Regions from separate parts of the Microbispora sp. H10836 genome, predicted to be linked through region 2. Evidence: riboswitches for the same ligand, from Rfam matches in the RefSeq annotation. Region 2 holds a riboswitch; each other region holds the start of a gene.
What was found. Region 2 has a riboswitch for cyclic di-AMP ahead of HHX30_RS39065 (C40 family peptidase). Riboswitches for the same ligand answer to the same signal wherever they lie in the genome.
Positions count from the first base shown of each region.

Region 1 (3,268 bases), on a different contig from region 2:
TTCGGCCGGTCCACGGAGAAGAACGCGTGGCCGGCGTCCGGGTAGACGTGGAACTCGTGTTCCTTGCCGAGTCTCGTCAGCTCGGCGTCGAGCACCGCGACCTCGTCCGGCGAGGGGAACCTGTCGGCCGCGCCGAAGAGCCCGAGCAGCGGGCAGGACAGGTCGGCGGCCCGGGAGATCAGCGGCTCGGCCTTGAGCGGGAAGTCGGCGGGCGGCGCGGTGACCACGAAGGCCCCGTAACAGTCGACGGCCGCGTCGATCCGGAGCGAGCAGGCGGCCAGGAACGTCTGCCGGCCGCCGGAGCAGTAGCCGATGACACCGATCCTGCCGTTGGCGTGCTCCAGGCCCTTGAGGTAGGCCGCGGCGCCCGCGACGTCGCCGACGAGCTGCTCGTCCGGGACGCCCCCCTTGGCCCGGGCCGCCGCGGCCTGGTCGTCCGGGCTGACACCGGCGCCCTCGCGGGAGTACAGGTTGGGGCAGATGGCCGCGTATCCGTGTGCGGCGAACCTGCGCACGACCTCCTTGGTGGCCTCGTCGTACCCGGGCAGGTGGTGGATCACCACAACCCCGCCGTGAGGGCCGGTATCGAGCGGCCGGGCGGCGTACGCCTCGAGCTCGGCGCCTTCGTGTCCGGTGACGGCGACCGTGCCGGCCCACATCGCGTCGGTCATTGGGGTCCTTCCCTGGAATCGGGTCGCGCGCGGCCGGCGGCGTGGCCGCGTCCGGAAGCTCACGATAGTAGTTTCTTTTGCTAACTAAGTTTCCGCGGAGGCGATGTCGGGCCGCTGCGAGCGCGGCGGGGTGCGGGACTGCCGCCCGGGCGAGTGACGCCGCGCCCGGGCGCGGCGGCTCTGACCCGATCGGGCGTCCGGGCGCGCGTGCCGTACGGGTGTGTGGCGTATCTCACCGAGGGCGGACCGCGACCGCGAGGACCAGCGGAAGTGTCGCGCGACACCGGCCCGAATGGGGCCATTTGCCGGTTTTTGGGCCGTGTCTTACTTGTTATCTACTATGCTTCCCGTGTCGCGCCGGTGTGCGGTCCTCAACCCGAGGACGACCGGCGACCGCCGAATCCCGGACGTCATTCATCCCGGGAACCGGGGACCCATGTCTCTTGGGGTGAATCCGGACCATCCGGTAGGGCTACTCCTGGCCCGAACCCGTCAGCTAACCCGGTAGGCGGCCAAGGAGAGGAGAGCGCGTGGAGTGTCGGCTCCACCTGCCGATCCGGTCCGCGTCGCATCGACGGACCGCATGCCCGCCCTGGAACGTCTCCAGGCTTCCGGGGTGATGGCGCGCCCGTGACGGGCTGCCACATCTCCCGTTTCTGATTCCGCCCCGCCGCGAGGCCGTGCCCTCGTACGGCCATGCCGTCATGCCGTCACGCCCGGTGGGCCGGTTCGTCATGTCTCGAAGCGCGCCATGAGGAGCCTCCGATTTCCAGCGATCCCATAGCTCGACAGCTGCTCGACGCCGTCCGCCCGGAACTGGGCTACCGCGAACGAGCGGGAAAACATACGAAGTTCGGCGAATGGTACGCCGACAACGTGGCCAAGGACCCCGACTTCAAGACCGCACCCTGGTGCGACATGTTCGTCTCCTGGGCGGCGAACCGGGCCGGGGTGCAGGACCACGTCGGCGAGTTCGCGCTGACCACGCGGCACGCCAAGTGGTTCAAGAAGCAGCACGCCTGGAGCGACAAGCCCGAGCCGGGCGCCGTGGTCTTCTTCGACTGGTCGGGAACCAAGAACGTCCGCGACATCGACCACGTCGGCGTGGTCGAGAAGGTCGCGGGCGGGAAGGTCCACACCATCGAGGGCAACGTCGACGGCGTCTGGCTGAAGCGGAAGGTGCGCGACAAGAGCAAGATCGTCGGGTACGGCCTGCCGCGCAAGGTCAAGGCGACGCCGAAGGCGCCGGTGACGGTCCAGCCCGTGGCCGCGGTGAACGCCAGTGTCCAGGGTCCGGCCGGGCCGGCCACCAGGAACATGGCGGCGCAACAGGGGCAGTCTCCCGACGTCGTGTGGTCGCCGGGTGACGCCGTCCTGCCGGCCGGTCTGCTCTTCGCGGTGGTCTCCACCGCCGTGACCGGGCTCCGGGTCAAGGCCGCGGCGGCGCCCTCCGGCGGACGGCACCGCAGGCGCCGCACCCGGTGATCTCCCGCGAGCCCGCGTCGCAGGGGCGGCGGCCGGGCGGCGGCCGCCTCACTCCAGGAGGCGCTTCATCTCCTTGATCTCGGCCGACTGGCTGGAGACGACGGACGTCGCCATCCGCCGGGCCGGCTCGTACGCTCCGGCGCGCAGTTCGTCCCGTGCCATGGTCACGGCGCCATCGTGGTGCCGGATCATCATCGTGAGGAAGGCCCGGTCGAAGGGCCGTCCGGACAGGCCTTCGAGGCGCCGCATGTCCTCGGGGGACATCATGCCGGGCATGGCGTGGTGGGCCGGCGCGGCGCTCTCATCGGGCACCCGTTCGCCCCAGGCGGTGAGCCAGCCGCTCATCGCCTGGATCTCGGCAGCCTGGGCGGCCTTGATCCGCTCGGCGAGCCGCTTGACCCGGGCGTCGGCCGCCCGGCTTTCGGCCAGCTTCGACATCTCCACCGCCTGACGATGATGCGGGATCATCATCTGGGCGAACATGACGTCATGCTCGTTGTGGTCGGCCGCCGGCGTCGTGGCGGCCGGGGCGGCGGGCAGGGCCGGCGTGCCGGCGAAGGCGGCGGCGCCGTACCCGCCCATGCCGCTCAGCAGACCGGCCGCCAGCAGGGCCGAGGGCAGCACGCGTCCCCTCATCACAACCACCTCCGTTTTCGTCCGGACACGGTGATCGGGCCGGAGCGGAGCGGCGGCCCGGCACGCGGAGGCACCCCGGGAGTCGCGGGACCTGTTCCGCAGCGAGTCCCTCCGCGTGACCGGACCGCGACGCCCTCCGCTCGCCGTCCGCCTCGGGAGACGTGCCCGGCCGGATGCCGGTCATGCCTCCCGGGCCTCCTGCCGGTCGCGAGGCCGCGCGGTCCCCTGGGAAGGCGGCCGGACACACTTCTCGCCGCACTGTCGTGGCGTCCGCCGCTGGAGCGGACATAGGTCCGCTGAGCGGTCGTGTCAGAGGCTTCCGCCGCCGGGCGTCACGCAATGACGGAGCGAACCTGGGCATCCCGGGTTCTTCCTCTCGCCGTCAGGCGGACAGCGACAGGCTGGCAGGGTCTAAAGTTGACTCGGCGAGTTCGAGCGGAAGAGGCGTTCATGGCACGAGGCGACACTGGACCCGA
Region 1 is NZ_JABBWU010000009.1:119,740-123,007, reverse strand. It holds gene HHX30_RS18280 (dienelactone hydrolase family protein) at 1-671, opposite strand, end outside; cyclic di-AMP (ydaO/yuaA leader) riboswitch at 1,056-1,198, shown strand; gene HHX30_RS18275 (CHAP domain-containing protein) at 1,548-2,156, shown strand; gene HHX30_RS18270 (DUF305 domain-containing protein) at 2,205-2,792, opposite strand; gene HHX30_RS18265 (IclR family transcriptional regulator C-terminal domain-containing protein) at 3,243-3,268, shown strand, end outside.
Region 1: another riboswitch for cyclic di-AMP. It lies ahead of HHX30_RS18275 (CHAP domain-containing protein); the one in region 2 lies ahead of HHX30_RS39065 (C40 family peptidase).

Region 2 (3,268 bases):
CGGCTCACGCGCCTGGATGAAAACCTCATGCCGCCGCTGGAAGCGATCGGGCGGTGGGCCGGGGTCCACACGGAGGACGCCGAGGCGGGCCCGGGAGACGTACGACCGGCGGGTCGACTCCCAACCTTGACGACCTTCGCGGCAGGCGTTTACCGTCCCTGGAGGGTGGGCCGACGAATCATCGTCGTGGGGGAGGGCGGACGATGGGTGTTCCCGAGGTCGTCTACCGAGGTGACAGTCTCACCTCGGATTTTGATCGTGCCGGTCTCACCGAAGAGGACTTGCTTCTTCTCGCGGAGCTGGCCAAGGGCGTGACCGCCGACCGTGTGGGCCGCAGTCTCGACGTCAGCGGGCGCACGGTGCGGCGCCGGCTGCGGTGCATCTGCGACCGCATCGGCGTCGCGACGGCGATCGAGGCCGTCGCCTGGGCGGCGCGCCGCCGCCTCATCTGACCGCGCTCCGGATCGCACGACGTCGCGGAAAGACGCCGGAGAAAGCGGCGATGTCGAGGAGCGGCGCCGCCGGCGAGGGCGGCTCAACCGGCATGCGCTCCGGGTCGCGCGATCTCGGCGGCGCGGCTCGGCCGGGGTGCGCTCCGGGTCGCGTGGTGCCGGCGTCGCGGCTCAGTCGGCGACGCGCACCGCTCCCGCGAACGGCCGTCCGGCGATCTTGGCGATGTGGATGACGTCTCCCGTGCGCGGCGCGTGGATCATGTAGCCACCGCCGATGTAAAGGCCCACGTGGTGCAGGTCGGAGTAGAAGAACACCAGGTCTCCCGGGCGGAGCTGGTCGCGGGAGATGTGCGTGCCGGCCGTCCACTGGTCGCCCGTGTAGTGGGGCAGGCTGACGCCGACGGACTGGTAGGCCGCCATGACCAGGCCCGAGCAGTCGAAGGAGCCCGGGCCCTCGGCGCCCCACACGTACGGCTTGAGCTGCTGCCTGAGGGCCCAGCGCGCCGCCTGGGCGGCCTTGCCGTCGCCCACGATGGGGAACGACATCCGGCTGCGCGTCTCGCTGCCGACCGTGCGGGAGACCTGCCGGTAGAGGCTGCTCTCGGTCTTCTTGATCAGCTTGGTGATCTTGTCGCGGCGGGAGTCGAGGCCGGCGAGCAGTTTCTTGACCTCGGCCTGCCGGGCCGACGCGCTCTCCCTGGCCCGCGCGGCGGCGTCCATGGCCTTGGTGACCTCGGCGACCTCCTGGCTCTCCTGCAGCTCCAGCGCGTACGTCGTGGAGGCCTGGCTCAGGTACTTCCGCGGGTCGACGTTGCTGTCGATGAGCACGAGCGCGTTGCCGAGCCCGTTGGTCATGTAGGAGTGCTGCGCGAGGGCGCTGGCCTTCTGCCGGCGGACCTCCAGCTCGGCCTCGCTCTTGGCGAGGTTCTTCTTGGCGAGCTCGGCGGACCGCTCGGCCGCCTTCAGGCGCACGCGCTCGCCGTTGTACTGCTCGGTGAGGCTCTCGATCTCGGTGTAGAGGCTCTCGACCTGTTCCGTGAGCTCTTTGAGGCTCGGCTTGGGGTCGGCGGTGGCGCGGACCACCGGGGCGCCGAACGTGATCGCGGTGAGCGCGACGCCGACGAACGCCAATCGGCGGATGGCACCCGGACCGGCCGTGCCGGATCCGGACCGTCGGCGGCGGGCGTGCCTGCCCGCCGGCCGTCCTCCACGCGTGCGCAACCGAGCTCCTCTCCCACATGTGCCCCGCGGCAGGCCGTGGTGGAGCACGGCCATGTGGCGGGGCACTACTGAGCGCCTACCGGGTTAGCTGACGGGTTCGGGCCGGAGTAGCCCTACCTTGGTGGATTCACCCCTTGACGATCTGAGACCGAACCGATCCTGATCCTGCAGTTGGGTCCCCGGCTCCCCTCCGCACTCGGTGCTTCGAAGATTCGGCGCCCGGTCGCCGTGAGCGCTCACGATGACCGGCATCGTCGCTGGACGATAGTGCACGGCGAGTTCTTGCTCAACCAGAACTCCGAAACCCGTCTACGTTTGACAACCAAATGATCACAGCTGGGTCACGGACTCAATGGTGGTACGTCCGCTTTCACCTGCGTTTGGAGCGATCTGAGGTGTTGCACGTGCCGCGCGGGCTGCCGGAAAAAGTGGGACGAACCGGATCGTGGTCCTAACGGACGGCCGGGCGTTCTTCCGTATCCTGGCGGCTACAGAGGGTCAGATCTCATGTCGGGTACGGCGTTTGGGAATGACCGTTATCCGCAGAGGTCGTTCGTGCCGACTGCGAGGGATCGGACGCCGTCCGGCTAGGCTGGCCGCTCATGGAGCAGGTCGCCGCGCAGACATCCAGTGGTTCGGGTGCCACGGCCGTGACGGTGCGCCGGGCCAGGACGCCGGACGTCCGGGCGATCCGGCGTCTCGTCGACGCGTACTCGGGCGTCGGGCCCCGACTGCTCAAGAAGAGCACGGTGACGCTCTACGAGGACGTGCAGGAGTTCTGGGTCGCGGTGGTGGACGGGCAGATCGTCGGCTGCGGCGCGCTGCACGTGCTGTGGGAGGACCTCGCCGAGATCAGGACCGTCGCCGTGGACCCCACGGTGCGCGGTGGGGGCATCGGCCACCGGATCGTCGCCGCGCTCATCGAGACCGCCCGGGACCTCGGCGTGCGGAGGGTCTTCTGCCTCACGTTCGCGGTCGAGTTCTTCGCCCGGCACGGCTTCCGGCCCATTCAGGGCACGCCGGTCTCTCCCGAGGTGTACGCGGAACTGCTCGCGTCGTACGACGAGGGTGTCGCCGAGTTCCTCGATTTGGAGCACGTCAAGCCGAACACTCTGGGGAACACCCGGATGTTGCTGCACCTCGACCGCCGTTGACCGCCGTTCACGGTCCGGCAGGTAATGATCTTGACGTGAATTGTCAGTGTCCGCAAAGGTGACTGTTGTTACACCTGTCGCTACTTTTGGCAATATCAGCGTGTGCTACGGACGTGCGGCGCATGCGTCTTCGAAACGAGGTGACACGGTGAGCACCGGACAGCCGCCGTACCCACAGGACGAGTCGGACGGAACGCCACCGCCGTCATCGAACCCCGGGTACGGCACGGACAGACAGGCCCAGGACTACGACCCTGACGTCACGGTCGTCAACTATCGCCACACGGGGCAAAACACGGGCCCGCAGCAGCCGCCCGGCTACGACGCCGCCCAGGGCGGCTACGGCCAGCAGCAGGGCTACGGGGCTCAGCAGGGCCAGCAGCAGTACGGCCAGCAGGCCCCGCAGCAGGGCTACGGGCAGCAGCAGTACGGCCAGCAGGG
Region 2 is NZ_JABBWU010000038.1:3,244-6,511, reverse strand. It holds gene HHX30_RS39070 (LuxR C-terminal-related transcriptional regulator) at 204-452, shown strand; gene HHX30_RS39065 (C40 family peptidase) at 624-1,583, opposite strand; cyclic di-AMP (ydaO/yuaA leader) riboswitch at 1,732-1,885, opposite strand; gene HHX30_RS39060 (amino-acid N-acetyltransferase) at 2,276-2,827, shown strand; partial or broken gene HHX30_RS39055 (hypothetical protein) at 3,033-3,268, opposite strand, start outside.

Region 3 (3,268 bases), on a different contig from region 2:
GTTCGATGAACTTCGGCCTGTTCACGAACTGGTCCGACATGGCCTCGGCCAGCCAGAACACGATGAACTTCTCGGCCGTCGCGCCCACGCTGTTCTACTTCGCTCCCAAGAACATCTGGGTGCTGGCCTACCAGTGGGGCGGGACCGCCTTCTCCTACCGGACCTCCAGCGACCCCAGCAACCCCAACGGCTGGTCGGCGCAGCAGACCCTGTCCACCGCGAGCATCACCGGCTCCGGCACCGGCCCCATCGACCAGACGCTCATCGGTGACGGCCAGAACATGTACCTGTTCTTCGCCGGGGACAACGGCAAGATCTACCGGTCGAGCATGCCCATCGGGAACTTCCCGGGCAACTTCGGCTCGAACTACACCACGATCATGAGCGACACGACGAACAACCTGTTCGAAGGCGTCGAGGTCTACAAGCTCCAGGGCCAGAACAAGTACCTGATGCTCGTCGAGTCGATCGGCTCGCAGGGCCGTTACTTCCGCTCCTACACGGCCACCAGCCTGGGCGGTTCGTGGACCCCGCAGGCCACGAGCGAGAGCAACCCGTTCGCCGGCAAGGCCAACAGCGGCGCCACCTGGACCAACGACATCAGTCACGGCGACCTGGTCCGCAACAACCCCGACCAGACCAAGACCGTCGACCCCTGCAACCTGCAGCTGCTCTACCAGGGTCGCAGCCCCAGCTCCGGCGGCGACTACGGCCTCCTGCCCTACCGGCCGGGCGTGCTGACGCTGCAGCGCTGATGGTGTGATCAAGGGCTCGTGAGACCTCCGGTCGGTTCGCCCGACCGGAGGTTTCCCGGGCGTCCCCGGCGGAGACGGGCGGCGACGGCACGCGCCGGGACATCTCCGCCGGGGAATCGTCATCCTCGCGCCCGGTGTCAGACCCCCGGGCGTACGGCGGTGAGGAAGCCGCTCCTCCAGTAGCCCTTGAGGCTGTCGACCCGGACCACCGCTCCGCTGTGCGGGGCGTTGATCACCTTCTTGTGCCCGATGTACATGCCCACGTGGCCGCCGCCGCTGGTGAAGACGAGGTCGCCAGGCTTGAGGTGCGCCAGGGAGACCTTCTTCTTGACGGCGTTGAGCATCGACCACGTCGTACGCGGGAGCTTGATCCCGGCCTTGCGCCAGGCGAACTGGACCAGCCCGGAGCAGTCGAACGCCCGGGGGCCTGTGGCGCCCCACACGTAGGGATCGCCGAGCTGCTTCTTCGCCACCTTGATGGCGCGCTTGGCCTTCTCCTGCTGCAGAGCGGACTTGCTGAGCTTCTTGTCCGCGGCGGCGTTCGGGGTGGCCTCAGCAGTGGTGGCTGCCGTGGTCGCCGTCGTGGTCGCCGCGGCGGTGTCCGGGGTGGCTCCCGTCGCGGGGGGCTGCGGCGGGATGAGCGTCGAGGCGGGCTGTGGTGCCGTGACCGTCCCCGGCGCGGCGGCCGCGGGCAGCGCGCCGAAGGCCGCTACAGACGCGGTCAGCGCGACGCCACCGATCGTGACGCGGGCGATGCGGGACAGAGTGGCGGGGTTGGTAGACAGGGGGTCTCTCCTAGAGTCTTCCGCTTGCGCCTACCGGGTTAGCTGACGGATTCGGGCAGGGAAGTCGCCCTACGGCGCTCGGCGCGCCGATTCACCCCGGACCTTCGTACGAAGGTCGACTGGTTCCCCGGCTCCGTGCCTCCTTGCTGCACGGATTCGGCGTCACCGGCGCCATCGGGGGGCGGAGAGGACATGGCGGCGGTGACTGTGGATTTTCGTTTTCAAGCACGGCGGAGCCGGTTCGCGACGGCGGCGTCATGGGGTACGCCGCCGTCGCAGGGCAAGGAAACTACCAAGCTCCCCCATATTGGGGCAAAGGGCACATAAAGGGTAAGAAGCCCATAAAAAGGATCAATCCCGCATAACTGCAGGTCAGGGCCTCGCGCTCGGGGAAACGTGGTGCTCGTCACACCTGCGCGAGGGCCGGTGGGAAGCCCTCGGCGTCGTGAAGATCACCGCGACGTCGCGCGGGCTGTTCGACTCCGGAGACCCACCGGAGTGCATCCCGGAAGAACGCCGGGCGCCCGGGGCGCGCTCGAGAACGAGAGCCGGCGGTGTCCGCGGACGAGCCGGTCAGCGCGTACGCCAGAACGTGCCGTTGGCCGAGGGGTCGTCGGGGTCGCCCTGCGGCACGGTGAAACCCGCACCCCACAGTGCCGCCGTCCCCGGCCTGCGCGCGATCGAGAACAGGACGGCGTCGGTGCCCGCCTTCCGCGGGAGGGGGACGCTCCTCCACGCCGAGCCCGTGACATGCCACAGAGTGGGGTTCCAGTTGCCCTGCACGACCCACACGCCGCCCTTGCCGTCGGGCTCCACCTCCGTGTACGGCTGCGCGTTGGCGCTGCCGACCGAGGTGGCCCACGACGTGCCGTTCCAGCGCATCACCAGAGTGCGGTTGTAGGTGACGTCGTCACCCTCGTCGTTCGCGCCCTCCCAGGTGACGCCGCCGACGGCCCACACGTTCCCCGGGCTCACGACGGCGATGTCGTCGAGGAACGCGACGGCGTCGGGAGCGGGCAGCTTGATCGCGGGTGTGGGCACCAGCGCCCAGGACTTCCCGTTCCACCGCATGACAGCGGGACGGTCGCCCTTGGTCCCCGCCGCCCAGACGTCGCGGGCCTTGTACGCGTCGACGGCGGCGGCGTGGGCCGGCAGACGGACGCTCCTCCACGAGGACCCGTTCCAGTGCCTGGCCGAGGCCGAGGACCCGGCCACCGCCCAGACGTCCTTCGCGCCCGTCGCGTCGGCGTCCGTTGCCGAGAACGCGCCGCCCAGCGAGAAAGCGGTCCACGCGCGGCCGTTCCACCGGGCGGCCTTCCCCTGGCCGAAGACCCACACGTTCCTGTTCGAGGTGGCCGTCACGGCCTTCAGTTCGTACGACGGGGTGCCGGGGACCACCTGCCACGCCCGGCCGTCGTACCACTGGACCAGGCCCCGCTGCTTCCCGTTCGCGACCCGGTGACCGGCCGCCCACACCGACCCGTCGCCCAGGACCGCCACGTCGTCGAGGACGTCGTCACCGGGCAGGGTGTTCACCCTGGCCAGCCGCCACGCGGCGGTCTCCCCGGCCCGGCCGCCCTCGTGGGTCACGCCGGAGGCCGCCACGGCAGGCGCGCACGCCAGCGCGAGCGCCGTCATCCCCGAGACGAACACGGTACGCACAACGCCTCCCCTTCCGTCATGAGGATGACGTCCGGGGGAGAGGATCAGTTCACTCCGTCACCCGGA
Region 3 is NZ_JABBWU010000003.1:203,016-206,283, forward strand. It holds gene HHX30_RS08400 (non-reducing end alpha-L-arabinofuranosidase family hydrolase) at 1-755, shown strand, start outside; gene HHX30_RS08405 (C40 family peptidase) at 893-1,228, opposite strand; cyclic di-AMP (ydaO/yuaA leader) riboswitch at 1,553-1,712, opposite strand; gene HHX30_RS08410 (hypothetical protein) at 2,114-3,202, opposite strand; gene HHX30_RS08415 (hypothetical protein) at 3,260-3,268, opposite strand, start outside.
Region 3: another riboswitch for cyclic di-AMP. It lies ahead of HHX30_RS08405 (C40 family peptidase); the one in region 2 lies ahead of HHX30_RS39065 (C40 family peptidase).